Aliidongia dinghuensis: one gene and its partner. The protein of the gene in region 1 interacts with the protein of each later gene in a pairwise test. Links are inferred from orthologs where the notes say so. Each region holds a gene or a part of one and is shown in the gene's direction. Other genes may lie near its edges.

Evidence for each region.
Region 2: the proteins of rho (region 1) and hfq interact in binary tests that used the Escherichia coli proteins (3 or more experiments, as listed by UniProt). The link is inferred for Aliidongia dinghuensis from one-to-one orthologs.

What each region holds. Positions count from the first base shown.
Region 1 is NZ_BMJQ01000012.1:36,962-52,015, reverse strand. Bases 1-2,971 are described here. They hold rho (transcription termination factor Rho), read left to right. Parts: upstream 1-843; coding sequence 844-2,100; downstream 2,101-2,971. Other genes in these bases: IEY58_RS21740 (quinone oxidoreductase family protein), read right to left, coding at 2,177-2,971; hemJ (protoporphyrinogen oxidase HemJ), read left to right, coding at 180-626; hemH (ferrochelatase), read left to right, coding at 1-178. Also shown: more of IEY58_RS21740, read right to left, coding at 2,972-3,148; IEY58_RS21735 (dienelactone hydrolase family protein), read right to left, coding at 3,166-3,858; IEY58_RS21730 (thioredoxin domain-containing protein), read right to left, coding at 3,894-5,912; IEY58_RS21725 ((2Fe-2S) ferredoxin domain-containing protein), read left to right, coding at 6,014-6,361; tRNA uridine-5-carboxymethylaminomethyl(34) synthesis GTPase MnmE, read left to right, coding at 6,386-7,693; tRNA uridine-5-carboxymethylaminomethyl(34) synthesis enzyme MnmG, read left to right, coding at 7,739-9,613; 16S rRNA (guanine(527)-N(7))-methyltransferase RsmG, read left to right, coding at 9,693-10,298; IEY58_RS21705 (ParA family protein), read left to right, coding at 10,315-11,121; IEY58_RS21700 (ParB/RepB/Spo0J family partition protein), read left to right, coding at 11,118-12,020; IEY58_RS21695 (methyl-accepting chemotaxis protein), read right to left, coding at 12,076-13,770; holA (DNA polymerase III subunit delta), read right to left, coding at 13,962-14,990; LPS assembly lipoprotein LptE, read right to left, coding at 15,038-15,054. UniProt on the Escherichia coli protein: Facilitates transcription termination by a mechanism that involves Rho binding to the nascent RNA, activation of Rho's RNA-dependent ATPase activity, and release of the mRNA from the DNA template.
Region 2 is NZ_BMJQ01000004.1:431,327-446,308, reverse strand. What follows is about bases 8,077-10,975. They hold hfq (RNA chaperone Hfq), read left to right. Parts: upstream 8,077-9,352; coding sequence 9,353-9,598; downstream 9,599-10,975. Other genes in these bases: IEY58_RS10315 (inositol monophosphatase family protein), read left to right, coding at 10,961-10,975; hflX (GTPase HflX), read left to right, coding at 9,613-10,923; IEY58_RS10330 (HAD family hydrolase), read left to right, coding at 8,488-9,159; dat (D-amino-acid transaminase), read left to right, coding at 8,077-8,473. Outside these bases: tRNA dihydrouridine synthase DusB, read left to right, coding at 62-1,048; IEY58_RS10355 (two-component system sensor histidine kinase NtrB), read left to right, coding at 1,057-2,187; ntrC (nitrogen regulation protein NR(I)), read left to right, coding at 2,184-3,629; IEY58_RS10345 (sensor histidine kinase NtrY-like), read left to right, coding at 3,746-6,040; nitrogen assimilation response regulator NtrX, read left to right, coding at 6,030-7,436; more of dat, read left to right, coding at 7,589-8,076; more of IEY58_RS10315, read left to right, coding at 10,976-11,767; IEY58_RS10310 (NAD(P)-dependent oxidoreductase), read left to right, coding at 11,795-12,661; IEY58_RS10305 (TonB-dependent receptor), read left to right, coding at 12,749-14,982. UniProt on the Escherichia coli protein: RNA chaperone that binds small regulatory RNA (sRNAs) and mRNAs to facilitate mRNA translational regulation in response to envelope stress, environmental stress and changes in metabolite concentrations.

The sequences.
Region 1 (15,054 bases):
AGGCGTTCCGGCCTATGTCCGGGTGCCGACCGTCGGCGCGGACGCCGATTTCATTGCGGGCCTCGCCGATGAGGTGCGCCGGGCGATCGCCGCACCGGAACCGATCCGGTCAAGCGCCGGCCACAGGATCTGCTCGACCGGCCGGTCCGGCTGCCCTTGTGGACAGATGGGGTCATAGCATGGATTTTCTCGCCGCCGCCTATCCCTGGATCAAGTCGCTGCACATCATCAGCGTGATCGCCTGGATGGCGTCCATGCTCTATCTGCCGCGTCTGTTCGTCTATCACGCGGCGGCGCCTGCGGGCTCGGCCCAGTCGGAGATATTCAAGGTCATGGAACGGCGCCTGTCGCGCGGCATCATGCTGCCGGCGATGACCGCGACCCTTGTGTTCGGCGGCTTGCTGCTGTCGACACCCGGCGTCGTCGACTGGCATAACGGCTGGATCCATGCCAAGCTTGGCCTTGTTTTCGCCATGCTGGTGGTTCAGCATTTTCTCGGTGGCTGGCGTCGTGCGTTCGCCGAGGATCGGAACCGCCATTCCGAGCGTTTCTATCGCGTGGTGAACGAAGTGCCGACAGTCCTCATGATCGGGATCGTGATTCTGGTGGTGGTGAAACCCTTTTGACCAGCGGCATGCCCAGCGAACAGGCAGAGGTCTCCACAACGCATTTGACTTGAGCGGGCACCTCGCCTAAACAAGCAAAGCAGCCGGGTCTCCGGCGTCTCTTTCCCGAAATTGTCTAGCGTGTCCGGTTGCATGCCGGCGGGTCTGTCCTGCCCCTTTGCACGGTTCATGTCATCTCGGGCTTCCCCATTCCTTCTTCCCTATTGCGACCGCACCGATGAATCTCCAGGAACTCAAGCGCAAGACTCCGGCCGAGCTCCTCGCCTTTGCCGAGGAACTGCAGATCGAGAACGCCTCGTCCCTGCGCAAGCAGGACATGATGTTCGCGATCCTGAAGCAGCTCGCCGAGAATGACGTCGCGATCTTCGGCGACGGCGTGCTCGAGATCCTGCAGGACGGGTTCGGCTTCCTGCGCTCGCCCGAAGCGAACTATCTGCCCGGCCCGGACGACATCTATGTGAGCCCGAGTCAGGTGCGCCGCTTTGGCCTCCGCACGGGCGACACGGTCGAGGGCCAGATCCGTGCGCCCAAGGACGGCGAGCGTTATTTCGCGCTCTTGAAGCTCAACTCGATCAATTTCGACGAGCCGGACCGGGTCCGCCACCGCATCAACTTCGACAACCTGACGCCGCTCTACCCTGACGAGAAGCTGAAGCTCGAGAACCAGGACCCGACGCGCAAGGACATGACGACGCGCGTCATCGACCTGATCTCGCCCTTGGGCAAGGGCCAGCGCGCGATCATCGTGGCGCCGCCGCGGACCGGCAAGACGGTGATGCTGCAGAACATCGCGCATGCGATCTCGCACAATCACCCGGAAGTCTATCTGATCGTCCTGTTGATCGACGAGCGGCCGGAGGAAGTGACCGACATGGCCCGCTCGGTCAAGGGCGAGGTCGTGAGCTCGACCTTCGACGAGCCGGCCTCGCGCCATGTCTCGGTCGCGGAAATGGTCATCGAAAAGGCGAAGCGGCTGGTCGAGCACAAGCGCGACGTCGTCATCCTGCTGGACTCGATCACCCGCCTGGCCCGCGCCTACAACACGGTCGTGCCGTCCTCGGGCAAGGTGCTGACCGGCGGCGTCGACGCCAACGCGCTGCAGCGGCCGAAGCGCTTCTTCGGTGCCGCGCGCAACATCGAGGAGGGCGGCTCGCTCACCATCATCTCGACCGCGCTGATCGACACCGGCTCGCGCATGGACGAGGTGATCTTCGAAGAGTTCAAGGGTACCGGCAATTCGGAAATCGTGCTCGACCGCAAGGTCGCCGACAAGCGTACGTTCCCGGCGCTCGACATTACGAAGTCCGGCACTCGCAAGGAAGAGTTGCTGGTCGAGAAGGGCACGCTCTCGAAGATGTGGGTGCTGCGCCGCGTGCTCATGCCGATGGGCGTCGTCGACGGCATGGAGTTCCTGCTCGAGAAGCTCAAGCAATCGAAAACGAATGCCGACTTCTTCGATGCGATGAATACTTGATCTCTCGATCAAGTCGAAATAGAAACGGCGGCGTAGTCAAATACGCCGCCGTTTTTATTTGCCTTTTTCGAAGCTGTCAGACGGTCAGAACGGTCGAGCCGGTGGTCTTGCGCGCTTCGAGATCGCGATGGGCCTGCTCGGCATTCTTCAGCGGATAAGTCTGATTGACCGAGATCTTGACCTTGCCGCCCAAGACGACGTCGAACAGATCCTCAGCCGTGGTCTTGAGATCGTCCGCGGTCGCGATGAAGGTCTGCAGCGTCGGCCGGGTGATGGAGAGCGAGCCCTTCTGGGCCAGGATATTGAGGTCGACCGGCGGCACCGTGCCGGAGGCCTGGCCGAACAGCGCCAGCAGGCCACGCGGCCTGAGGCAGTCGAGCGACTGGTTGAATGTATCGCGGCCGATCGAGTCATAGACGACCGGCAGCTTCTTGCCCTGGGTGATCTCGACGACCCGCTTCTGGAAATCCTCGTGGGTGTAGATGATCGGGTGATGGCAGCCGTTGGCTCGGGCGAGCGCCGCCTTCTCCTCGCTCGACACCGTGCCGATGACGGTGGCGCCGAGCGCGTTCGCCCATTGGCACAGGATCAGGCCGACGCCGCCGGCCGCGGCGTGGATCAGGATCGTGTCGCCGGCCTTGACCGGATAGACCTCGCGGATCAGGTAGCGGACCGTCATGCCTTGCAGCATCATCGCGGCCGCCTGCTGGTCGGTGATGCCGGCCGGTAGCTTGACGACCCGGTCGGCCTGGATCAGCCGGGCCTCGGCATAGCTGCCGATGGAGCCGGCATAGGCGACCCGGTCGCCGATCTTCAGGCTGGTGACATTCGGCCCGACTGCCTCGACCACGCCGGCGCCTTCCATGCCGGGTATGAAGGGCAGGGGCTGCGGGTAGAGGCCGGTACGGTGATAGACGTCGATGAAGTTGAGGCCGACCGCGGTGTGGCGCAGACGGATCTGACCGGGGCCGGGTGCCCCGACCTCGATCTCGTCCCACTGCAGCGCTTCCGGACCGCCTGGCTTATGGATGCGGATGGCGTGGACCATGGTTTGCGTCTCCGCTGTCAGGACAGGTGGCGAGCGAAGAAATGCTCGGTCAGGCCGTTGGCGATATGGGCTTCCTCCGGATCGTAGTGGGCGCCGCCGACCCGGGCGAAGGCATGATCGTTCGACGGATAGTCGTGGATTGTCACGTGGTGATGCTTGTCCAGCACTTCGTGGATCTTGGCCTGGGCTGCCGGCGGCACGAATTGGTCGCGCCCGGCGACATGGAGCATCAGCGGCTTGTGGATATGGACCGCTTCGCCCAGCAGCTCGTCGAGCCCGACGCCGTAATAGCCGACCACGCAGTCGACGTCGGTGCGGGTTGCCATCAGATAGGCGAGCTTGCCGCCGAGGCAGTAGCCAACCGCGCCGACCTTGCCGCTGCAGGCGGAATGGGCCCGCAGTGCCGCCAGCGTCGCCCGCAGGTCGCGCACGCCGTGTTCCACGTGAAACAGTTTGAACAGGTCGAAGGCGCGGGCCCATTCGGCCTCGGTCTTATCGGTGATGTCGATGCCGGGCTCGATGCGCCAGAACAGATCGGGACAGGCAACGACATAGCCCTTGGCGGCGAATGCGTTGGCCAGATCGCGCATGACCTGGTTCACGCCAAAGATCTCCTGGATCAGGACGATGCCGGGACCATGGCCGCTGGGCGGCAAGGCCAGATAGGCATTCATGGGGCCGTCGCCGGTTTCGATCGTTATTGTGTTCATCAGAGGCCTCTTGGCAGGAAGAAGACGTCGCTGGTTCAAACGCCCGCAAGCGCTGCGGCAAGCGCCGCGGGTTCGGTGATCGGCAAGGAACAGGTCTCGCCGATGCAGACATAGGCCGTCGCGGCCCGGCCGAGACGCGCCTTGCCGATGGCCGGATGGGTGGCCGGCAGGCTGCCGGTGTCGGCCACGACCTGCACCAGCCGATTGGGCAGGCTCGTCTCATGGACCGCGGCGAGCAGGGCCTTGGCGTCTTCGGCATCCCGCGCGCCCACGATCGTGATCTGGACGGGACGCATGGCGAAATCGAGCCCGTTCAGGTAGGTGCCGAGCGGATAGAAATTCCGCTCGAGCTCGCCGGCGAAGGCAGCGATCTGACGGTCGAGCGCCCGGCGATGTTCCGCGCGGCCGGTGCTCGCCCAGAGGCGGGCGAGGACATGGACCAGCGTGCCATTGCCGGCCGGCACGGCATTGTCGGCGACGCTCTTGGTGCGGACGATCAGTGCTTCGGTATCGTCGGCCGTAAAGAAATAGCCGCCGGCCGGATCGCCGAAATGGCGATCGAGTACGGCAACCCAGCGCTCGACCTGGGCCAGATAAGCGTCGTCGCCGGTTGCCTCGTGGAGGGCTAAACCGGCGCGCGCCATGTCGACGTAGTCGTCGAGCGTGCCCGGGTGATGCCGGCCGCCACGCCAGGAATGATGGAGGCGGTCGTCTGCCGGCATCATCCGCGTCGTAACGAAGCGCCAGGCCTCGGCCGCGGCGGCGAGCCAGTCCGGCCGATCGAATGCCAGGCTTGCCTCGGCGAGCGCGGTGATCATCAGGCCGTTCCAGTCGGCCAGCACCTTGTCGTCGAGCCCTGGATGCACCCGCTGCTCGCGGGCCGCAAACAACACGGCACGGCAGCGGGCGAGGGTGGCCTCGACCTCCGGATGGGCGAAACCGGGCCGATTGCGCCGGTTGAGAATGGTCTTGCCTTCCCAGTTGCCGGCGGTGGTCACGTCGTAATGCGCCTTGAACAGGCCGGCATCAGGCCCGAGCAGCCGGTCGATCTCCGCCTCGGTCCAGACGGTGAACTTGCCTTCCTCATGCTCGGCATCGGCATCGATGGTTGAGGAGAAGCCGCCGTCCGGCGCCCGCATCTCGCGCAGGACCCAGCCGATCGTCTCGTCGATCCGGGCGGCATAGAGCGACGATTTGGTCTCCTGCCAGGCGGCGGTCAGCAGCGAAACCAGCTGGGCGTTGTCGTACAGCATCTTCTCGAAATGCGGCACCAGCCACTGCTCGTCGGTCGAATAGCGGGCAAAGCCGCCGCCGATATGATCGTAGATGCCGCCTTGGCACATGGCGTCGAGCGTCAAGAGCACGCGGTCGCGGCAGAGATCGAGGCGCGCGCGCGTCCAGCCGCGCCACAGCAGCTCGAGATTGGACGGATTCGGGAATTTCGGGGCTTGGCCGAAGCCGCCATGGACCGGGTCGACCGCCTGGGCCAAACGCTCGGCGATCTGGTCGAGCAGGGCGGGGGTGATCGCATCCTCGGCCGAGCGCGCCGTCGAGGATTGCGCGAGGCCGTTCGCCAGCGCCGTGACGTTGCGGGCGATCTTGTCGGGCTCGCGCCGGTAATGCGCCGCGACGCCGCGCAGCACGTCCGGAAAGCCGGGCCGGCCCCAGCGCTGGGCTGGCGGGAAATAGGTGCCACCCCAGAACGGCTCGCCTTTGGGCGTCAGGAACATGGTCAAGGGCCAGCCGCCCTGTTCGCCCATCAGCGCCAGTGCCTGCTGGTAGATCGCGTCGATGTCGGGCCGCTCCTCGCGGTCGACCTTGATCGGCACGTAGAGCTCGTTCATCACCGCGGCGATCTCGGGATTCTCGAAGCTCTCCGCTGCCATGACATGGCACCAGTGACAAGCGGCGTAGCCGACCGACAGCAGGACCGGCTTGTCAGTCGCCTGCGCCTCGGCGAGTGCCGCCGCACCCCAGGCCCGCCAGTGCACCGGGTTGTCCTTGTGCTGCAGCAGGTAGGGACTGGTCTCGGCGGCGAGCTGATTCGATGCCATGGCACCTCGTTCGAGCGGCTATGCCGCCGTTGTTCCAATCGCCGCATCCTATTAGGTTTCCCGGCACCAGGCCAAGGCGGCTTGGACGACCAGGAGCGACGATGGATACGGCCGAGCGACCCTATTTCAGGACCCATGTCTTCTGCTGCACGAACGTCCGGCCACCGGGCCATAAACGCGGCTGCTGCGCCGACGGAGGATCCGAAAAACTCAGGGATTACATGAAGGTACGTGTTAAGGAGCTGGGGCTGCCGGCAACCCGTGTCAATAGTGCGGGATGCCTCGACCGCTGCGAGCTGGGCCCGGTCATGGTGATCTATCCGGAAGGTGTCTGGTACGGCTATCGCACCCGGGAAGACATCGACGAGATCCTGGAAAGCCACCTGGTGGGCGGCCGGCCGGTCGAGCGGCTGCGGCTTGCGCCGGACCAGGTGCCGGCGGCGGGCTGACAAGGCCATGCCGGGTCGCATCCCATGACGGGCCGCACCATCTTCGCGCCGGCGACCGCGCGCGGCCGGGCAGGGGTCGCGGTTGTGCGCGTGTCGGGGCCAGCGGCTGGCGCGAGCCTGGCCGCGATCGCCGGCGGCGTGCCGGCGCCGCGCACCGCGCATCTTGCAGCACTCGTCGATCCGGCGACAGGTGAGACGATCGACCGCGGCCTGGTGCTGTGGTTCCCCGGACCGGCGAGCTTCACGGGCGAGGATGTCGCCGAGTTTCACGTGCATGGCGGCCCGGCCGTGATCTCGGGTTTGCTGGCGGCACTCGGGCGGCTCGCCGACTGCCGCATGGCAGAGCCTGGCGAATTCACCCGGCGCGCCTTCCTGAACGGCAAGCTTGACCTGACCCAGGCGGAGGGCTTGGGCGACCTGATCGCGGCCGAAACGGCGGCCCAGCGGCGCCAGGCCCTGGGTCAGATGGCGGGCGGCTTCGCCCGGATCGCCGAGGACTGGGCGTTGCGCCTGACCCGCACGCTCGCCCATGTCGAGGCGGCGATCGATTTCCCGGACGAAGACCTGCCCGAGGATCTGCTGGGCCCAGCCCGGGCGGCAGCCGAGGCGCTGGAGCGGGAGATCCGCGCACGGCTGGCCGACGGGCGGCGTGGCGAGATCCTGCGCGACGGCTTGTCGGTGGCGCTGATCGGGCCGCCCAATTCCGGCAAGTCGAGCCTGATGAATGCGCTTGCCGGCCGCGACGCCGCAATCGTCTCGGCCCACGCCGGCACGACGCGCGACGTGATCGAGGTGCATCTGGATCTGGAGGGATATCCGGTCATCCTGGCCGATACCGCCGGCATTCGCGACGGTGCCGACCCGATCGAGGCCGAAGGCATCCGCCGGGCGCGGGCGCGGGCTGAGGCCGCAGACCTGCGCCTGCTCGTGCTCGATGCGACGCGGCCGGCGCATGTTGTCGATTTCGTGGCCTTGCGCGACGACGCGACCGTGCTGGTCTGGAACAAGACCGATCTGGCGCCGGTGCCGCCCGATGGGCTTGGCGTGTCCGCGACGACGGGGGCTGGGATGGGGGATCTGGTCGCGGCCCTCGCCGTGCGGGCCGAGGGGCTGCTTGCCAGCGGCGATGCGCCGGTGGTGACGCGCGAACGCCATCGCGCAGCCTTGGAGGAATGCGCCGCCTGTCTCGGCCGGGCGATTGTCGGGCGGGACCCGGCGCTGGTTGCCGAAGACCTGCGGCTGGCGGTCCGTGCGCTCGGCCGCATTACCGGGCGGGTCGATGTCGAAGATCTGCTGGATGTGATCTTTCGCGATTTCTGCATCGGCAAATAGCGACCTCGACGGGCGGGGGTCGGAAAGCGTAATGTCCGGCCCGCCATGAATTCCTTGACCAAATTCGACGTCGTCATCGTGGGCGGCGGCCATGCCGGCTGCGAGGCTGCGGCCGCGGCAGCGCGGCTCGGCGCCTATACAGCGCTGGTCACTCACAAGCGCTCGACGATCGGCGAGATGTCGTGCAACCCGGCGATCGGCGGGCTCGGCAAGGGCCATATCGTGCGCGAGATCGATGCGCTCGACGGCGTCATGGGCCGGGCGATCGACCGCGCCGGCATCCAGTTCCGCATGCTGAATGCGTCGAAGGGCCCGGCGGTGCGAGGGCCGCGCGCCCAGGCCGACCGCAAGCTCTATCGCCAGGCCATGACCGAGATCCTGGCCGAGTACGACAATCTCGCCATCGTCGAGGGCGCGGTCGAGGATCTGACGCTCGATGCCGAAGGCCGGGTCGCGGGCGTCGTGCTGGGTGATGGCCGGACGATCGCGACCGGCCGGGTCGTGCTGACGACCGGCACGTTCCTGCGCGGCCTCATCCATATTGGACGCAAGAAGATCCCGGCCGGCCGGGTCGGCGAGGCGCCGTCCTTGGGCGTGAGCGCCACGCTCGCCCGCGCCGGCTTCGCGCTCGGCCGCTTGAAGACCGGCACGCCGGCACGGCTTGACGGGCGGACCATCGCCTGGAACCAGCTCGACATGCAGCCGGGCGACGATCCGCCGGAGCCGTTCTCGTTCCTGACGACCAGGATTACGACGCCGCAGATCGCCTGCCACATAACCGGTACGACCACGGCGACCCACGAGATCATCCGCGCCAACCTTGACCAGGCGCCGGTCTATTCCGGCCAGATCGAGGGCACCGGCCCGCGCTATTGCCCGTCGATCGAGGACAAGGTCGTGCGCTTCGGTGACCGCGAGCGGCACCAGATCTTTCTCGAGCCAGAGGGGCTCGACGACGACACGGTCTATCCGAACGGCATCTCGACCTCGCTGCCGGAAGAGGTGCAGCTGGCGATGCTGAAGACCATTCCGGGCCTGGAGCAGGCGGTCATGCTGCGGCCGGGCTATGCCATCGAGTATGACTTCGTCGATCCGCGCGAGCTCGGGGCGACGCTCGAGACCAGGCGCATTCCCGGCCTCTATCTTGCCGGCCAGATCAACGGCACGACCGGCTACGAGGAAGCGGCGGGGCAGGGGCTGATGGCGGGGCTCAATGCCGCGCTTGCGGCCGGCGGTTCCGAGGCCTTTACGCTCGACCGCGCTGATGCCTTCGTCGGCGTGATGATCGACGACCTGATCGGCCGCGGCACCAGCGAGCCCTACCGCATGTTTACGTCCCGCGCCGAATACCGGCTGCTGCAGCGTGCCGACAATGCCGATCGGCGCCTGACCGATCTCGGTCTCGCGATCGGCTGCGTCGGCGCCGAGCGGCGGGCGCATTGGCAGGCGAAGCGAGGGGCGCTCGCCGAGGCCAGGAGTCTGGTCGTCGGTCTCGCCATGACGCCACCGGCGCTGAAGCGTCACGGTATCGCAGTCAACGAAGACGGACAGGTGCGCTCGGTCGCTCAGCTGCTGGCCCATCCGGAGATGGACTTGGCACGGCTCGCTCGCGTCTGGCCGGCGCTCGCCGAGCTGCGGCCGGACGTGGCGGAGCAGATCGAGATCGATTGCCGCTATGCCGCCTATATCGCCCGCCAGGAGGCCGACATTGCCGCGTTCCGGCGCGACGAGACGTTGGAGCTGCCGGTGGATCTTGACTATGCCGAGGTCGGCAGCCTGTCGAACGAGGTGCGTCAGAAGTTGAGCCAGGCCCGGCCTGCGACGCTGGGCGCGGCCGGCCGGATCCCTGGCGTGACGCCGGCGGCGCTGATGGCACTCCTGAAGCATGTGCGGCGCGGCAAGCTCCGGCTCTCGGCGTAAAGATGATCAAACTGAACAGTGCTAACGGTGTTTCACGTGAAACACCGCAAGGGCAGGGCGCCTCGGCATGACAGCGCCGCTGACCGAGGCCGAATTCGCTGTCCTTGCCGCTGTTTCACGTGAAACACGGGACCGGCTCGTTGCCTATGTGGCGCTGCTCGCCAAGTGGAACGCCAAGATCAATCTGGTCGGCCCGGCGACGCTCGGCGACGTCTGGCGCCGGCACATTCTCGATTCGGCGCAGATCCACGACCGAGTCGCTGCCGCGGAGGTGCTCGTCGACCTCGGCAGCGGGGCCGGCCTGCCCGGCCTGATCCTGGCGATCCTCGGCGGCCCGCGCGTCCATCTGATTGAATCGGACGCGCGCAAATGCGCATTTCTCCATGAGGCAGCGCGGGTTACCGGCACAGCAGTCACGATTCACAACAAGCGGATCGAGGCCGTGCCACCGTTCGAGGCCGACGTGGTGACGGCCCGCGCCCTTGCGCCGCTCGCGCAATTGCTCGACCATGCCGTGAGGTTCCTGAAACCGGCGGGCAAATGCGTATTTCTCAAGGGCGCGCGTCAGGCCGATGAATTGACCGAAGCGCGAAAATCCTGGCACATGAGGGTTACGGAGCGGCCGAGCCTCTCCGATCCTTCAGGCGTTATACTCGAAGTGGAGTCTCCGACTCGTGAGCGGTAAAAACGAGGCGATCGGGATCGTCGGTGCCGGCAAAACGAACGCCAAGACGCCGCGCGTGTTCGCGATCGTCAATCAGAAGGGCGGGGTCGGCAAGACAACGACGGCGATCAACTTGGCGACGGCGCTGGCCGCGGCCGAGAAGCGCGTGCTGCTGATCGATCTCGACCCGCAGGGCAATGCCTCGACCGGGCTCGGCATCAGCCAGAAGCAGCGAGTCATCACGACCTATGAAGTGCTGATGGGCATGGATGAGATCGGCGGCGCGCTGGTCTCGACCTCCGTGCCGGGCTTGCAGCTGGTGCCGGCTTCGGTCGAGCTCGCCGGCGCCGAGGTCGAGCTGGTCGAGACCGCGCGCCGGGAATACCGCCTCAAGGACGCGATCGAGCGGCTCAAGGTTGTCTATGACTATGTCCTGGTCGATTGCCCGCCGTCGCTGGGCCTCCTGACCCTGAACGGCATGGTCGCGGCCAACGCGGTGCTGGTGCCGCTGCAGTGCGAGTTCTATGCGCTCGAGGGCCTGAGCCATCTGGTCCGCACCATCGACCGGGTCAAGAAGTCGCTGAACCCGTCGCTTGACCTGCAGGGCGTCGTGCTGACCATGTTCGACAAGCGCAACAATCTCTGCGACCTGGTCGCGTCCGACGTGCGCGGCTATTTCGGCGAGAAGGTCTACAACACGACCATTCCCCGCAACGTGCGCATCTCCGAGGCGCCGAGCCACGGCAAGCCGGTGCTGCTCTATGATTGGCGCTGCGCCGGATCACAGGCCTATATCCACCTCGCGAGCGAGGTGCTGTATCGCGAACAGGATTACGCGCATTGAGCGAGATTGAGGCGAGGTCCCGCGTCATGGCGGAAGAGGGGAAGCCGCGCAAGCTGGGCCGTGGCCTGTCGGCGCTGTTCGGCGAGGATGTCGAGTCCGATGCGGAGGCGGCGCGCAAGCCGTCGCGCACCGTCGCCATCGGCCAGATCCATCCGGGCCGGTACCAGCCGCGCCGGGTGTTCGACGACGAGAAGCTGGCCGGCCTGGTCGACTCGATCCGCGACAAGGGCATCCTGTCGCCGCTTCTGGTGCGGGTGCATCCGACGATCCACAACGCTTATGAGCTGATCGCCGGCGAACGCCGCTGGCGCGCGGCGCAGAAGGCGCAGCTGCACGACGTGCCGGTCATCGTCCGCGATCTCAGCGACCGCGAGACGCTCGAGATCGCGCTCGTCGAGAACCTGCAGCGCGAAGACCTGAACGCGCTCGAGGAGGCCGAGGCCTATCAGCGGCTGATGGAAGAATTCGGCCATACCCAGGAGGAACTGGCGCGCGCGGTCGGCAAGAGCCGCAGCCACGTCGCCAATACGCTGCGTCTTCTGAGTCTCGCCCCGCGGGTCAAGGGGCTGCTCGCCGACGGCAAGCTCAGCGCCGGCCATGCCCGGGCGCTCGTCGGCGTCGAGGCGTCGGAGGTGCTCGCCGATGAGATCGTCGAGCGCGGCCTAAACGTGCGCCAGGTCGAAGCCCTGGTCCAGCAAGGCCGCAAGCCCGCGTCGGACAAGAACGGCGCCGGCAGGGGTGGGCGCGAGCCCGATGCCGACACACTGGCGCTCGAGCGCGAACTCACCGGCTCGCTCGGCCTCGCGGTCAAGATCCGGACGCAAGGTTCGGGCGGCGAGGTCTCGATCCAGTTCCGCACGCTCGACCAGCTCGACCATCTCTTGAAGCGGCTGCGGTAGGCGGGCGCTGCCTTTATCCGTCATCCCCGCGCAGGCGGAGATGACGGCGGGTGGCTTATGCCGCCCTGACCGTCGCCAGAAACTGGCCGACCTGGCGCTTCAGAGCGTCCGCCTGGTCGCTCAAGCCCTGGGCGGCGCTGAGCACGCGGCCGGCGGCGCCGCCGACCCGTTCGGACGTGCCGGTCACGGCGCCGACCCCGTCCGAAACGGACGAGGTGTGCCGGGCCGCTTCCTGGACATTGGCGGAAATGTCGCGCGTGGCGCCGCTCTGCTGATCGATCGCGGCGGCGATGGCGCCGCCGATCTCGTTCATCTCGCGGATCGTCTCGGCAATGCCGCGGATTGCGGTCACGACCTCGGCGGTCGAGCCCTGGATTGCTTCGACCTGCTGGCGGATGTCGTCGGTCGCCTGGGCCGTCTGGTTCGCGAGCGACTTCACCTCCGACGCCACGACAGCGAAGCCCTTGCCGGCCTCGCCGGCGCGCGCGGCCTCGATCGTGGCGTTCAAGGCCAGCAGGTTGGTCTGGCTCGCGATCGCCTGGATCAGGCCGACGACCTCGCCGATGCGCTGGGCGGCGCCGGCGAGCGCGCTCACCCGGTCGTCGGTGAGGGCCGTCGCATGGACTGCCTTGCCGGCGATATCGGCGCTCTGGCGGACCTGCCGGCCGATCTCGGCGATCGAGGCCGAGAGCTCCTCGGCGGCTGCCGCCACGGTCTGGACATTGCCCTCGGCCTCGGAGGCACCCGAGGCGATGCCGCGGGCCTCGGCGCTTGCCGCCTGGGCGCTGCTCGACAGGCTCTCGGCCTCGCGCTGCATCTCGTCGGCGGCGCTGCCGACCGCGTCGACGATGCCGCCCACGGTCTGCTCGAACGCGCCGGCGAGCTTCAGCGTCTCGGCCCGGCGCTGTTCCGCCGCCTGGCGTTCGGTCGCCTCCTGTGCCTGACGCAACTGCTCGATCTCGAGCGCGTGTTCCTTGAACACCTGCACGGCGGCGGCCATGCGGCCGATCTCGTCGCCCCGCGCGGCCTCCTCGATCGTGACGGAGAGATCGCCCGCCGCAAGCGCCGCCATCTTGTGCTGGAGCCGGCCGATCGAGCGAGACACGTCGCGCGAGATAACGAGGGCGACCGCCGCCAGCAGCACCAGCAGCACGAACGCCACGATACCGATCTCGCCCATCATGGTCTGGAAGTCGGCCTCGATGTCGTCGGTGTAGACGCCGCTGCCGATGAAGATGTCCCAGGGGGCGAAGCGCTTGATGAAGGTGAGTTTCGGCAGCGGCTCGCCACCGCTCGCGCGCGGGTAGATGTAGGTGTAGAACGCCTCGTCGGCATGCTTCAGCGCCTCGACGAAGCCGGCGGTGATGAGCTTGCCGGTCGCGTCCTTCACCCCCATGCGGTTGGTGCCGACCTGGGCGGGATTGCCGCCATGGGCGATGCTGGTCCCGTCCATCAGATAGGCGAAGACATATTCCTTGGTTGGCCGATAGCGCATCGCCTCGATGGTCTGGCGCAGCGAGGCGACGGCGGCCTCATGGGTCAAGTGGCCGGCCTGGACTTCAGCCTCGAGCTTCTGGGCGACGCCGACGGTCGCGCCGATGATGGATCTGAGCTCGTCCTTGCGGTCCTCGATCATGCGTGCCCGCGTGTCATAGGCGCTGATCGCCACGAGGATCGCCGCGACGAGCACGGCCAGTCCGGTCAGCAGCAGCAGCTTCGTCCGGATCGTCAAACGATCGAGCTTGATCATCCCTGGCCTCCATCCCAAAATTCCTTGCAGGCGAAAATAATCGCCAGCCGGGCACCCTGTGCTATCGGAGTGGATACTGTCGGTCGGGAATTAATTCGGCGTAAAGAGCGAGAGCACCCGCGCCGATTACAGTTGATTGCCGAAAATCGCCATTCAGTTGATTGCCAACGCGCGGATCAGCGGCGAGCCCATTAGCGACGTGCAGGGCCGAGGCGCGCGAGATGGAGCAGCAGGTGGCGGCACAGGGTCTCGTCCGGATAGCCTGTGCGCTTCAGGTCCAGCTCGGCTTGGGTCAGGCGCTTCAGCAGGCGCTCGCACCGGTCGAGCGGCCATTGCTCGACCTGCCGGCGGAACCGGTCGGTGTATTTGAAGAAGATCGGGGGCCTGAGGCCGCGCACCACCACGTCGGCCGGCTGGCCCGCCGCGACTTGGGCGGCACAGAGATGCAGCCGCTGGGCATGGCGCATGACGGCGCGCACGATCGACACCGGCGCCTGGCCTTCGAGAAACAGGCGGGTGAGGGCGCCGTCCAGGTTGCCGGTCCGGCCGTCGAGCGCGTCATAGACCACGTCCTCGAGCTCGAGCGCGCTCGAATCGCCGACCGAAGCGACGGCGTCGGGGAGCTCGATCCGGCCGCCGGCGCCGGCATAGAGCACCAGCTTCTCGATCTCCTGTCGGCTGACGCCGCGATCGCTGCCCAGGTTGCCGACAAGATACTCGACCGCCTCGTCGGCAATCTGGATGCGCTGGGCCTGCAGGGTGTCACGGATCAGGCTGGCGATCTCGCGGGGGCCATCGGCATAGCAGGGAATGGCGACGGCCGTGTCGGCCGCCTCGCACAGTTTGCGCAGTGACGAGCTCTTGCCAAGGTCGCCGGCCTCGAGCACGATCAGCGCGTCGCCGCGGCCGGTCTCCAGCACATGCTTCAGCGGCACGGCGACGCCGTCGGCGGCATCGCGCACGCGCACGACCCGACGCCCACCCATCAGGCTCATGGCGGCGGCCTCGTCGGCGAGCAGGGCCGGATCCTGCCGGATCTTGTCGGCGGTCAGGAGCGCCAGACGAAACGGATCGTCGCCGGCGTCGCCCAGCACGGCCTTGGCAATGAGGTCGGCGCGCTCGCGCACCAGGCCGTCGTCCGGTCCGAACACGAGCGCCACGGTGACGGCGCCGTCCGGCCGCTTCAGGAAATTGGCAAGCTGGGCGCCGCTCAGCTTCATGGCGTCGACGTCAGGACGTTGCCTGGGCGGAGATCATTGCCCTGAGATCATTGCTTGGCCGCGA
Region 2 (14,982 bases), on another replicon or contig:
TTGCGAGAAAATGCCGGTAAGCTGCCCAGGCTTTAGGCAAATCGATCGGCGTGCGCAGCAAATGAGCATTACTATCGGCCCGGTTACGCTCAAGGACCCGGTAATCCTCGCTCCGATGTCCGGGGTGACCGACATGCCGTTCCGTCGCCTGGTGAAGCGCCACGGCGCGGGGCTGGTCGTGTCGGAGATGATCGCGAGCCAGGCAATGATCCGGCAGACGCGGCAGACCATGAAGATGGTCGAGAAGTCGCCGGAGGAATTTCCGATGTCGGTGCAGATCGCGGGCTGCGAGCCCGAGGTCATGGCCGAGGCGGCGCGCCTCAATGCCGACCTGGGCGCCCAGATCATCGATATCAATTTCGGCTGCCCGGTGAAGAAAGTCGTGAACGGCCACGCCGGCTCGTCGCTGATGCGCGATGAGGTCGGCGCCGCGAAGATCCTTGAGGCGACGGTCAAGGCGGTCGACCTGCCGGTCACGCTCAAGATGCGCATGGGCTGGGACCATGCCAACCTCAACGCGCCCCGGCTCGCCAAGATCGCCGAGGACTGCGGCATCAGGATGGTGACCGTGCACGGGCGCACCCGGCAGCAGTTCTACACCGGCACCGCGGACTGGGCCTTCATCCGCACCGTCAAGGAAGCGGTCAGGATCCCGGTCGTCGCCAACGGCGATATCGTGACGCTTGATGACGCGCGCACCGCGCTCGATCAGTCCGGTGCCGACGGCGTCATGATCGGCCGCGGCTGCTATGGCCGGCCCTGGTTCATCGCCCAGGTGTCGGAGTTCCTGAAATCGGGGCGCCGTGTCGGCGACCCGGTGCTGGCCGATCAGCTGGCGGCACTGCTCAGCCATTTCGACGACATGCTCGTGCATTACGGCCGCGAGACCGGTGTCCGCATGGCCCGCAAGCATGTCGCCTGGTATTCCAAGGGGTTGCCGGCCTCGGCCGAGTTCCGCGCGGGCCTCAACCAGATGGATGACGCCGACAAGGTGCGCGAGCAGATCCGACGCTTCTACGATCCGCTGCTCGAGCGCCAGGCCGCATGACGGCCCTCATGACCGGCGTCACCCGGCCAATCGGTGCGCAGCCCCTTGTGGCTGATGCGGGCGCGGCCGACGCCGACGCGGTGCTGGCGGCGCTCGCGACGCCGGTCGTCGTCGTCGACGACCATGACCGGATCCGGATGGTCAATCCCTCGGCGGAGCAGTTCTTCGATGCCGGCGCCTCGGTCCTCGCCGGCCTGTCGCTGGCCGAGCTCGTGCCGCGGGACAGCCCGATCATGGCACTCGTGGAACAGGCGCGCCTCTCGGACGGCACCGTCTCGGAATTCGGCATGCACCTCGAGACGCCGCGGCTGGGCCAGCGTCTGGTCTCGATCTCGGTGGCCCCCGTCGTCGAGCGGCCGGGTCATGTCGTGCTGTCGTTCCACGAGCTGTCACTCGCGCAGAAGATCGACCGGCAGCTGACCCATCGCCATGCGGCGCGCTCGGTCACCGGCATGGCGGCGATCCTGGCGCATGAGGTGAAGAACCCGCTGTCGGGCATCCGCGGTGCCGCACAGCTGCTGGAGCAGACGGTCGGCCCGGCCGACCAGGAGCTGACCCGCCTCATCTGCGACGAGACCGACCGGATCGTGGCGCTGGTCGAGCGGATGGACGTGTTCTCCGACCCGCACCCGTTCGAACAGGACGCGGTCAACATCCACGAGGTGCTGGAGCGGGCGCGCAAGGTCGCCCAGGCCGGGTTCGGCAAGCATGTTCGCTTCATCGAGGAATACGACCCGTCGCTGCCGCCGGTGCGCGGGAATCGCGACCGTCTCGTGCAGGTCTTCCTCAATCTGATTAAGAATGCGGCAGAAGCGGTGCCGGAGGAGGGCGGAGAGATCACACTCACCACCGCTTACCAACATGGCATCAGGCTTGCGGTGCCCGGCAGCGACAGCCGCGTGCATCTGCCCCTGGTGGTGTCGGTCCAGGACAATGGCGCCGGCATCCCCGAGGATCTACAGGCGCATCTGTTTGATCCGTTCGTGACCACCAAGCGCAACGGCACGGGGCTGGGCCTTGCTTTGGTCGCCAAGATTATCGGCGACCATGGCGGGGTGATCGAGTTCGACAGCCAGCCGCGCCGGACGGTGTTCCGCGCGCTGTTGCCGATGGTCACAAGGGACGGAGCCGCTGAATGACCAGTTCAACCATCCTCGTCGCCGATGACGACCGTGCGATCCGCACGGTGCTGAACCAGGCACTGGGGCGCCTCGGGCACGACGTCCGGACGACGGGGAATGCCGCGCAGCTGTGGCGCTGGGTCGCCGACGGCGAGGGCGACCTGGTCATCACCGACGTGGTGATGCCCGACGAAAACGGCCTCGACCTCCTGCCGCGTATCAAGAAGATGCGGCCGGACCTGCGCGTCATCGTCATGAGCGCACAGAACACGCTCATGACCGCGGTCAAGGCGACGGAGCGGGGCGCCTTCGAATATCTGCCGAAGCCGTTCGACCTGCGCGAGCTCGTGAACGTGGTCGAACGGGCGCTGTCGGCGCCGACCACGCTGTTGCCGACGCTGGGCGAGGGCCATGAGGCCGACGAGCAGCTGCCGCTCATTGGCCGCTCCCAGGCGATGCAGGAGATCTATCGGGTGCTGGCGCGCCTGATGGGCACCGATCTCACTGTCATGATCAACGGCGAGAGCGGCACTGGCAAGGAGCTGGTCGCCCGCGCGCTGCACGACTACGGCAAGCGCCGGAACGGCAATTTCGTCGCGGTCAACATGGCGGCGATTCCGCGCGAGCTCATCGAGTCGGAGCTGTTCGGTCACGAGAAGGGAGCCTTCACCGGCGCCGTCGCACGCAGCCAGGGCCGTTTCGAGCAGGCCCAGGGCGGGACCTTGTTCCTGGACGAGATCGGCGACATGCCGATCGAGGCCCAGACCCGGCTGCTCCGCGTGCTGCAGGAGGGTGAATATACCGCCGTCGGCGGCCGCACCGCCGTCCGCACCAATGTCCGCATCATCGCGGCCACCCATCGCGACCTGAAGCAGCTGATCCGCCAGGGCCTGTTCCGCGAGGACCTGTTCTATCGCTTGAACGTCGTGCCGATCCGCCTGCCGCCGCTCCGAGAGCGGAGCGAGGACATCCCGGCGCTGACCCGGCATTTCTTCGGCCTCGCATCCAGCGAGGGCCTGCCCTTGAAGAGCCTGACCAACGACGCGATGGAGCGGCTCAAGGAATATCGCTGGCCCGGCAATATCCGCGAGCTCGAGAACCTGGTGCGCCGCATCGCAGCACTCTATGCCCAGGAAGTCATCGATCTCAGCGTCATCGAGCAGGAGCTGGCCGAGGCGACACCGGCGGCCGCGACCAGCGAGATCCCGGCGAACGAGGGCATGGGGCAGGCGGTCGAACGGCATCTCCGGGACTATTTCGCGGCCCATAAGGACGCGCTGCCGGCCGGCGGGCTCTATGACCGGGTGCTGCGCGAGGTCGAGCGGCCGCTCATCCTGCTGACGCTGGGCGCCACCCGCGGTAATCAGATCAAGGCGGCGCAGCTCTTGGGTCTCAACCGCAACACCCTGCGCAAGAAGATCCGGGAGTTGGACATCCAGGTGGTCCGCGGCCTAAAATGACCGACGCACCGCGAGCAGGGGCGGGCCGGCTCGCGGAAACGGTCGATGTCTCGTCCCCATGAACATGCGATCGCTTGACGGTGGTGCGGCGCGGTGAGGCACCACTGGGTCACGAGATGAGCACGGAACACCCGACAATAAGGCCTTCCTTTCGCCATCGCTTTGCCGCCTGGGCAACAGGCCGTCCCGGACTGGGCCGCATCGCCGCCTTGATCCTGGCGGTGGTCGCAATCGGCTCGGTGCTGGCGACCTACGTCACCTTCACCGGCGCGCCGCCCTTCGGGTCCGACCACGGCAGCCTGCTGCTGCTGTTGCTCACCCTCAACCTCGTGCTGCTGCTGGTGTTCGGCGCGATCGTCGCGAAGCGACTGGTCGAGATCTGGACGCAGCGGCGGCGCGGCCAGGCAGGCTCGCGCCTGCACATCCGCCTCGTCGTCCTGTTCAGCGCGGTCGCGGTCACGCCCACCATCATCGTCGCGATCTTCTCGTACCTGTTCCTGAGCTTCGGCATGGAGTCCTGGTTCAGCGACAAGGTGAGGACCGCGATCGAGGAATCACGCGCGGTGGCACAGGCCTATCTCGAGGAGCATCAGCAGAACATCCGCGCCGACGCGCTCGAGGTCGCGGCCGACATCAACCGCAACGCCTTCAGCTTCGCGCGCAATCCCAAGGCGTTGAGCGCGTTCATCGACGACGAGGTCCGGCTGCGCGGCCTGACTGAGGGGCTCGTCTACAACGCCCAGACCGGCGCCATCCTCGGCCAGTCGGCATTCAGCGCGGCGCTCTCGCTCGAAAAGCCGCCGTCCTGGGCTTTCGCCAAGGCGCTCACCGGCGAGGTCGCGATCCTGAACAGCGAGGCCGAGGACCGCGTGCGCGCGCTGGTCGCGGTCGAGGCGATCCCGAACGCGATGCTGTATGTCGGCCGTCCGGTCGACACGCGCGTGCTCAATCACCTGATCGCGACCAACGCGGCGGTGACCCAGTACGAACGGCTCGAAGGCGAGCGCTCGGGCTATCAGATCAAATTCATCCTGATCTTCGGTGCCGCGGCCTTGCTGCTGCTCTTGGCCGCCGTCTGGTTCGGCGTCAATTTCGCGAGCCAGATCTCGCGCCGCATCAGCGGCCTCGTGGTCGCGGCCCAGAAGGTCGGCAGCGGCGATCTCTCGGCCCGCACGGCGGAGCTCGACGAGAACGACGAGTTCGGCAGCCTGAGCCGCGCCTTCAACCTCATGACCCAGCGGCTCGAGACGCAGCAGACCGACCTGGTCGAGGCGAACCTGCAGCTCGACCTGCGCCGGCGCTTTACCGAGACGGTGCTCTCCGGCGTGTCGGCCGGCGTGATCGGCCTCGACGAGCGCGGCCTCGTCAATCTGCCGAACAAGTCGGCCTCGCTCCTGCTCGATCGGGACCTCGACGCGCTGCAGGGCCTGCCGCTCGCCGAGATCGTGCCGGAGATGGCACCGCTCATCGCTGCCGCGATGGACCGGCCCGACCGGCTGGTCGAAGGGCAGATCCGGCTCCTGGTCGGCGCGCGCGCCATGGTGCTCCTGGTCCGGATCGCGAGCGAGCAGGGGCCGGGAGCGACGCCCGGCTATGTCGTGACGTTCGACGACATCACCGAACTCTTGTCAGCCCAGCGCAAGGCCGCCTGGGCCGATGTCGCGCGCCGCATCGCGCACGAGATGAAGAACCCGCTGACGCCGATCCAGCTGTCGGCCGAGCGCCTGAAGCGCAAATACCTGGGCGAGATCAAGAGCGACCCGGATACTTTCACGCTCTGCACCGACACGATCATCCGCCAAGTCGGCGACATCGGCCGCATGGTCGACGAATTCTCGTCCTTCGCGCGCATGCCGGCGCCGCTCATGCGGCGGGAGAACCTGCTGGAGCTTACCCGCCAGGGCGTCTTCCTTCAGCGCACCGCGCATCCCGAGATCGACTTCACGGTCGATCTGCCGCAAGCGCCGGTCGAGGTCAGCTGCGACTCGCGCCAGATCAGCCAGGCGCTGACCAATCTGCTGCAGAACGCCATCGACTCGATCCAGGCCCGCCAGGTCGCCGAGACGGCGGCCGGCAATACGGGCCAGCCGGGGCGCATCCGCGTGCGCTTGCTGGTCGAAAGCAGCAGGACCATCCTGTCGGTCGAGGACAACGGCAAGGGCCTGCCGAAAGAGGGCCGGGAGAATTTGACGGAGCCCTACGTCACGACTCGGGCCAAAGGCACCGGTCTGGGGCTTGCCATTGTGAAGAAGATCATGGAAGACCACGCGGGCGAATTGATACTAGACGATGGCTCGATCGGCGGTGCGGGGGTCAGCCTGGCCTTCCCCGGCGGCGCGGATCAAGCGGCCCATCGCCCCGACAGCGTGTCAGGCGTGATGAAACAGACGGAAGTGGTCCATGGCGCATGACATCCTGATCGTCGACGATGAAGCCGACATCCGGATGCTGCTCTCCGGCATCCTCGAGGACGAGGGCTATCAGACGCGCGAGGCGGCCGATTCGAAGGAAGCGCTGGCGCGCATCCGGGCCCGGCAGCCGAGCCTGGTCATCCTCGACATCTGGCTGCAGGGCAGCGAGCTCGACGGCATCGAGATCCTGAAGATCATCCGGCGCGAGGCGCCGCAGCTGCCGGTGCTGATGATCTCGGGTCACGGCACGATCGAGACCGCCGTCGCCGCCATCAAGATCGGCGCCTATGACTTCATCGAGAAGCCGTTCAAGTCGGACCGCCTGCTGCTGCTGGTCGAGCGTGCGATCGAGGCCGCCCGGCTCAAGCGCGACTACGAGGAGCTTAAGCTCAGGTCCGGCGCCGACGTCGAACTGGTCGGCGGCTCGAGCGTCATGAACCATCTGCGCCAGGCGATCGACAAGGTGGCGCCGACCGGCAGCCGCGTGCTGATCAGCGGTCCGGCCGGCTCGGGCAAGGAGGTTGCGGCCCGGCTGCTCCACGCGCGCTCGCGCCGCAGCAAGGGGCCGTTCGTCGTGCTGAATTGCGCGACCATGCGGCCGGAACGGCTCGAGATCGAGCTGTTCGGCACCGAGCCGGGCGCCGAAGGCCCGGACAGCCCGCGCAAGATCGGCACCTTCGAGCAGGCGCACGGCGGCACGCTCGTGCTCGACGAGGTCGCCGACATGCCGCTCGAGACCCAGGGCAAGATCGTTCGCGTCCTGCAGGACCAGGTGTTCGAGCGGGTCGGCGGCAACAACCGGGTCGAGGTCGACGTCCGCGTCGTCGCCTCGTCCAACCGCGACCTGCCGGCGGAGATCCTCGCCGGCCGCTTCCGCGAGGATCTGTTCTATCGCCTGTCGGTCGTGCCGATCAAAGTACCGCCGCTGCGCGAGCGGCGCGACGACATCCCGCAGCTGACCCGCTATTTCATGGCCCGCTCGGCCCAGAGCGCCGGCGTCAGTGCGCGCGAGCTCGGCGAGGACGCGATGGCGGCGCTTCAGGCCTATGAGTGGCCCGGCAACGTGCGCCAGCTGAAGAACGTGGTCGACTGGCTGCTGATCATGGCGCCCGGCGAGCCGAAGGACCCGATCCGGGCCGACATGCTGCCCGCCGAGATCGGCTCGATCGTGCCGACCGTGCTGAAATGGGAGAAGGGCGGCGAGATCATGAGCCTGCCGCTCCGCGATGCGCGCGAGGTGTTCGAGCGCGAATATCTCCTGGCCCAGGTCACGCGCTTCGGCGGCAACATCTCGCGCACGGCCGCCTTCATCGGCATGGAGCGTTCAGCGCTGCACCGCAAGCTCAAGTCGCTGGGCGTCCTCAACGGCGACCGCGGGCTCAAGGTCGCACCCTGACGGCTGCAGACTGACGGCCGCAGACTGACGGGGGCCGATCCGAGAATGGGGTCGGCGTTTCAGAAGATTGCGGTTGCAAAGGGTGCGCTTCACGACAGCGGGCCTGCCCCGCATACTGGTGCCTCGTCGCCACCAATCCGCCGAGGACCCCCATGTCGCGCTTCGCCTATGTCAACGGTCGCTTCGTTCGTTATGGCAGCGCGACCGTGCATATCGAGGACCGCGGCTATCAGTTCGCTGACGGTGTCTATGAGGTGATCGCGCTCGCCGGCGGCAAGTTCGTCGACCTCGACTTGCACTTGCAGCGTCTCGACCGGTCGCTCTCGGAGCTGCGCATCGAGCGGCCGATGAGCGACCGGGCGCTCACCTTCGTGCTGGACAATCTTGCCAAGCGAAATGGCATCCGCAACGGCAGCGTCTATCTGCAGATCACCCGCGGCGTGGCACCGCGCGACTTCGTCTTTCCACGGGACGCGGTGCCCCAGGTCGTCGCCGTCGCCCGGCGGGCGAAGCCGATAGCGCAGACCGCCATCGAGGACGGCGTCAAAGCCATCACCATTCCCGACATCCGCTGGGCGCGCTGCGACATCAAGTCGGTGGCGCTGCTGCCGGCGGCGCTCGGCAAGCAGGCGGCACGCGAGGCCGGCGCCTACGAGGCCTGGCAGTATGATCGCGACGGCTTCATCACCGAGGGCACGTCGAGCAACGCCTGGATCGTGACGCCCGACGGCGACCTCGTCACCCGGCCCGCAACGAACGCCATCCTGAACGGCATCACCCGCCTGGTGGTGATCGAGCTTGCCAAGGCGGCCGGCCTGCGCTTCGTCGAACGCCCGTTCTCGATCAAGGAGGCCCATGCCGCGCGCGAGGCCTTCGTCACCAGCACGACCTCCTTCGTCATGCCGATCACCCAGATCGACGAGACGCCGATCGGCAACGGCAAGCCGGGCTCGTTCACGCGCGAGCTGCGCGAGAAATACATGGCGCACATGGCGGAAATCGCCGGAGCGGCGGCCGGGACGTGGAAGTGGGCGTGAGCGGAGGTCCCGAAATGGGCAGGAGCATGGGCGTCGGACGCCCGTCCGCGCTGGTCTTCGACTGGGACAACACGCTGGTCGACAGCTGGGGCACGATCCACGCGGCGCTCAACACCATGTTCGTCCAGATGGGCCACGATCCCTGGACGCTGGAGGAGACGCGCCTCAAGGTCCGCAAATCCTTGCGCGACGCGTTTCCCGCGATGTTCGGCGACCGCTGGCAGCATGCACAGAAGCTCTATCTCGACGCGTTCGAGGCGCTGCATATCGAGCGTCTCACCCCCTTGCCCGGCGCCAAGCTGCTGATCGACGCGATGGCGGCGGAGGGCTACTACGTGGCGATCGCGTCGAACAAGACCGGGCGCTTGCTGCGGCGCGAGGTCGCGGCGCTCGGCTGGGAACGCTATTTCAGCAAGACCGTGGGTGCCGGCGATGCGGCGCGCGACAAGCCCGACCGGGCGCCGATCGACCTGGCGCTCGACGGCAGCGGCATTGCGGCCGGGCCCACGGTCTGGTTCGTGGGCGATACGGGAATCGACATCGCCTGTGCCCATAATGCCGGCTGCGTGCCGATTCTGGTGCATGGGCCGGAGGGTGGCCTCGCCGCAGAAGACGAGTTCGCCCATTTGAAGCCGGCCCGTCACTTCAGAGATTGCATGGCCCTTGCGCGCGAGATTTCGCAGTAGCGAACTTGCAACGGGCGGGACGCGTGTACAAATCCTGTCCCAAGACGAAGTCTGCCCGTCCGAGGTGCCATCGGCCCAGATGCCATCGGCGCGGAACGTGCAGGAACTTTTTTTGTCGGGCCCCATTGTCGGGAACCGGAAGGCCCGAGCTCCTCTCTGGAGCTCCAACAACTCGTAAGAAGGGAATTTCCCCATGTCGGAAAAGTCGCAGAATGTGCAGGACGTGTTCCTCAACTTCGTCCGGAAGAACAAGACGCCGGTGACCGTCTTCCTCGTCAACGGCGTCAAGCTCCAGGGCATCATCACCTGGTTCGACAATTTCTGCGTCCTGCTGCGCCGTGACGCCCATTCGCAGCTCGTCTACAAGCATGCGATCTCGACCGTCATGCCGGCGGCACCGGTGCAGCTGTTCGACGGCGACAAGGAAGGCGACGCCTGAGCGGCATGAGTTCTATGGGGCATGAAACCGAGGCCGGCGGATCCTCCACCGGCCGCGCACTCGTTGTATATCCACATCTGAAGCTAGCACCGTCGGAAAGCGCCGGCGCCGTGCGGGCGCCCGAAGGGCGGCTCGCCGAGGCGGTTGGGCTCGCCGAGGCGATCCAGCTCGACGTGGTCCACGCCGAGGTGGTGAAGCTCAACCAGCCGCGCCCGGCGACGCTCATCGGCAAGGGCAGCGTCGAAAAGCTGGCCGAGCTCGTCGAGGAGCTCGAGATCGGCATCGTCATCGTCGATGCGGCGGTGAGCCCGGTCCAGCAGCGCAACCTGGAACAGGCCTGGAAATGCAAGGTCATCGACCGGACCGGCCTGATCCTGGAGATCTTCGGCGCCCGCGCCCGCACCCATGAGGGCCGGCTGCAGGTCGAGCTCGCGGCCTTGACCTATCAGCGCTCGCGCCTGGTCCGGTCCTGGACCCACCTCGAACGGCAGCGCGGCGGCTTCGGCTTCCTCGGCGGCCCCGGCGAAAGCCAGCTCGAGATCGACCGGCGCCTGATCGGCGAGCGCATCACCAAGCTGAAGCGCGAGCTCGAAGACGTGAAGCGCACCCGTTCGCTGCACCGCCAGGCGCGGCGTCGGGTGCCCTATCCGATCGTGGCGCTGGTCGGCTACACCAACGCCGGCAAATCGACGCTCTTCAACCGGTTGACCCAGTCCGAGGTCTTCGCCAAGGACCTGCTGTTCGCGACGCTCGACCCGACGCTCCGGACCTTGAAGCTGCCGTCGGGCCGCAAGGCGATCCTGTCGGATACCGTCGGTTTCATCTCCGAGTTGCCGACCCATCTGGTCGCGGCCTTCCGCGCGACGCTCGAAGAGGTGCAGGAGGCGGACGTTGTCGTCCATGTGCGCGACGTGGCGCATCCCGATACCGAGGCGCAGCGCGAAGACGTCCATGGAGTGCTCAAGGACCTGGGCCTCGGCGAGGCGGTCGAGCGCGGTCTGGTCGAGGCGCTCAACAAGATCGACCTGCTGGACGGCGAGACGCGCCAGGCGATCGTCAACCGGGCCGGGCGCAATCATGACGCGGTGGCACTCTCAGCCGCGACGGGCGAGGGGTGCGACGCGTTGCGGCACCTGCTCGACACGCGCCTCATCGACGGTGTACGACCAGTCCCGCTCGACGTCGACCTGATGGACGGCGCCGGCATCGCCTGGCTTTATCGCCATGGCGAGGTGCTGGAACGGCATGACGACGATCATGTCGCCCATCTCGTCGTCAACATAAACCAGGCCGATCTCGACCGTTTCGCCGCCCGCGAACGCTGATCTCCCTCCGCCACCCGTCGCCGAAAGGTTCGGACGCATGCTGCCCGACACGACCAAGGTCTCGACCCTGCTGCGCGAGGCCGCGGCCGATCTGATCCTGCCCCGCTTCCAGCGCCTGGAGACGGGCGACATCCAGGCGAAGGCGCCGGGCGACCTGGTGACGATCGCGGATCTGGAGACGGAGCATCGCCTCACGCCGCAGCTCTGCGACCTGCTGCCGGGCTCGATCGTCGTCGGCGAAGAGGCGGCGTCCAAAGACCCGACCGTGCTCGAGCGGCTGTCGGGCGACACGCCCGTCTGGGTCATCGATCCGGTCGACGGCACGGCCAATTTCGCGGCCGGCATCCCGCTGTTCGCGGTCATGGTCTCGCTCATCCGCAGCGGCGAGGTGGTACAATCCTGGATCCTCGATCCGGTCAAGGATCATATGGCGGTTGCCGGGCGCGGCGAGGGGGCCTGGCTCGACGGCCAGCGCCTGCATGTGGCGGCGCCGGCGACGCCGGACCATATGAGCGGCTCGCTGACGCTGCGCTTCGGCAATCGCCAGCTCGTGCGCAAGATCGCCGGCCGGTCGAACCTGGTGGGCTCCGTGTTCAGCTTCCGTTGCGCCGGTCAGGAATATCTGGCGCTTGCGAGCGGCCGCGTCCATTTCGCGCTCTATCATCGGCTTCTGCCGTGGGACCATGCCGCCGGCTGGCTGCTGCACCGCGAGGCGGGCGGTTATTCGCGCCGGCTCGACCGCTCGGCCTATACGCCGCGCACCCACGACGGCGGCCTGCTCTTGACGCCGGACGAGGCCAGCTGGAATGCCTTGCACGAAGTGCTGATCGGCGGCGAGGAATAGTTTCGACCAAACGGGGAGGAGGGGACGATGAAGCTTGCATTCCTGGGCCTGGGCGTCATGGGCTATCCGATGGCGGGCCACCTGCAGCGCGCCGGCCATGCAGTGACCGTCTATAACCGCACCGCCGCCAAGGCCGCGGCCTGGGTCGCCGAGTACGGCGGGGCCTCGGGCGAGACGCCGGCCGCGGCTGCCAAGGGTGCCGAGATCGTCTTCGTCTGCGTCGGCAACGACCATGACCTGCGCGAGGTCGTGGCCGGGCCCGGCGGTGCTTTCTCCGGCATGGCGCCGGGTGCCATTCTCGCCGACCACACTACCGCGTCGGCCGACGTCGCGCGCGAGTTGGCGGCGCTCGCCGCCGAGAAGGGGATCGCCTTCCTCGACGCCCCGGTTTCGGGCGGCCAGGCCGGCGCCGTCAACGGCAAGCTCACCATCATGGTCGGCGGCGACGCCGCGGCCTTCGCCAAGGCCGAGCCGGTCATGGTCCACTACGGCCGCGCCGTGACGCTGATGGGGCCGGTCGGTGCCGGCCAGTTGACCAAGATGGTCAACCAGATCTGCATCGCCGGCCTGGTCCAGGCGCTGTCCGAGGGCATCAATTTCGCGCAATGCGCTGGGCTCGACCCGAACAAGGTCGTCGAGGTCATCTCCAAGGGGGCAGCACAGTCCTGGCAGATGGAGAACCGCGCCGCGACCATGGCCGAAGGCAAGTTCGACTTCGGCTTTGCCGTCGACTGGATGCGCAAGGATCTGGCGATCTGCCTCGAAGAGGCCAAGCGCAACAAGGCGGCGCTCCCGGTCACGGCACTCGTCGACCAGTTCTACGGCCGCGTCCAAGCCCGCGGCGGCAACCGCTGGGATACCTCCAGCCTGATCGACCTGCTCGCCCGACCCTGACGAGAACTCCCCGTCCATCCCAGTCACGCAAGTGGAACGAAGATTGCACTTGCGTGACAAGGGGTTGTTCATCGGACGGGGGGATGAATGGGGCAGCGAGCCGGGTTCTTGTGCGGCGCCGGTTGCGGCGCGCTTCTGCTGGCGCCGCTGGCAGCGCTCGCCGACGGGGCGTCCAGCACCGAAGTCATCACGGTCACGGCGCAGAAGCGCGCGGAAGACGTCAAGGAAGTCCCGCTCAATATCTCGGTTCTGAGCGGCACGCAGCTCCAGGAACAGCACATCAACGACATCACGGATCTCTCCCGTGAGGTGCCGGGACTGTCCTTCTCGAACGAGGGCGGCACGGGGCTCAGCAAGATCGAGCTCAGGGGCATCAGCTCGGACGCAGGCTCGCCCACGGTCGGCATCTATCTGGACGAAGTGCCGATCACGATGCGCAACCTGCTCAATACCGGGGCAACCGAGCCGCAATTCTTCGACCTCGACCGGATCGAGGTACTGCGCGGCCCACAGGGCACGCTCTACGGCTCGAGCTCCATGGGCGGCACGATCCGCTTCATCAGCAAACAGCCGGACCTCGACGATTTCGGCGGCAGCGTCTATTCCGAGCTGTCCAGCACCAAGCACGGCGGCCTCAACTACGAGGAAAGCGGTGTCTTGAACGTGCCGATCGTCAAGGGCATGGCCGCGCTGCGCCTGGGCGTCGATTTCCTCGACAACAGCGGCTACATCGACCAGCTGTCGACCACGGGCCAGCTGCTCGACCACGACATCAACGACGAGAAGACCGGCGTGGTGCGCGCGACCCTGAAGGCGCGCATCGGCGACGACCTCACGATCACGCCCGCCGTGTTCTTCCAGCGGCTCAGGGTCGACGACACCTCGGTCTATGACCTGAGCCTGCCGTCGCTCTCGACCGCGAAGCTGGTCGCCGAGCGCGGTCGCGACACGCTGTTCGTGCCCAGCATCACTGCCGACTACGACCTGCACTGGGCCGACCTCACCTCGGTCTCAAGCTATTTCTGGCGCCAGTTCAATCGCGTGCAGGACGGCACCTATTACAACAGCGTGCTGCTCGCCAACACGCTGGCATCCGACCCAGCGACGGTCGCCGCCTTCCCGAACGTCAACCCGGCGTCGATCGGCGGCCTGCCGTCGCCCGCCTATATCTACCCGACCACGCGGCAATATTCGGAGGAGCTGCGGCTCGCCTCGAAATCGAGCGCCGACACCGGCCGGCCCTATACCTGGATCGGCGGGCTCTATTTCTCGGACCAGCACGTCCATCTGTCGGACCAGGAATACATCACCGGCGTCGGTGCGGCGCTGCAGCAGCTCTACGGCACGACGCCGGACAATATCCCGGTCATCTCCAACCCGCTCACGGGCGATCTCGTCTATTCGAACACGGACCGCTACGACGAGCGGCAATACGCCGTATTCGGCGAGTTCACCTATATCCCGTGGGAGACCGTGCACCTGACAGCGGGCCTCCGCTATAACTTCGCCCGCGAATCGCTCGGCGGCACCGGCGGCGGCTATTACAACGCCGACGCGGCGCCCCAGTTCGGCTTCAACGAGCGCAGCTATGCCGCGACGCCGAAGTTCGCGGCGACCTGGGACGTGACCGAGGCCCAGACGCTCTATGCCAATGCCAGCAAGGGGTTCCGGCTCGGCGCGCCCAATCAGCCGATCCCGCAGTTCGAATGCTCGGCCGACTTCCAGAACCTCGGCGTCAAGGGCGCGCCGGAGAAATACAACGCCGACTCGCTCTGGAGCTACGAGCTTGGCGACAAGGCGCGCTTCTGGGGCAATCGCGTCTCGGTCGACGCCGCGGTCTACTACATCACCTGGAAGAACGTGCAGCAGCACATCTATCTGCCGATCTGCGGCTTCGACTACACGACGAACGCCGGCAATGCCGAGAGCTACGGCACGGAACTCTCGATCCGCGCGCGCGTGACGCCGGCCCTGACGCTGACCGCGTCCGCCGACTACACGCACTCGACCCTGACCCAAGCCGATCCGGGCCTGGGCGCCGCGGTCGGCGACAAGCTGCTGGGCACGCCCGATTGGACCGCTGCGTTCGGCGCCGACTACACGACCGAAGTCGCCAACGGCGTCGACGGCTTCGTCCGTGCCGATTGGGAATGGACGGGCCCGAGCCACGGTGCGTTCCAGAACACCGACCCGGACTATGGCCGGCCGGTCTACAACGTACTGAACGCGAGCGTCGGTGCCGATTTCGGCAGCCTGGTCGTCTCGCTGTTCGTGAAGAACCTGCTCGACCAGAACAAGACGATCCAGCGGCCGTCGCTGCT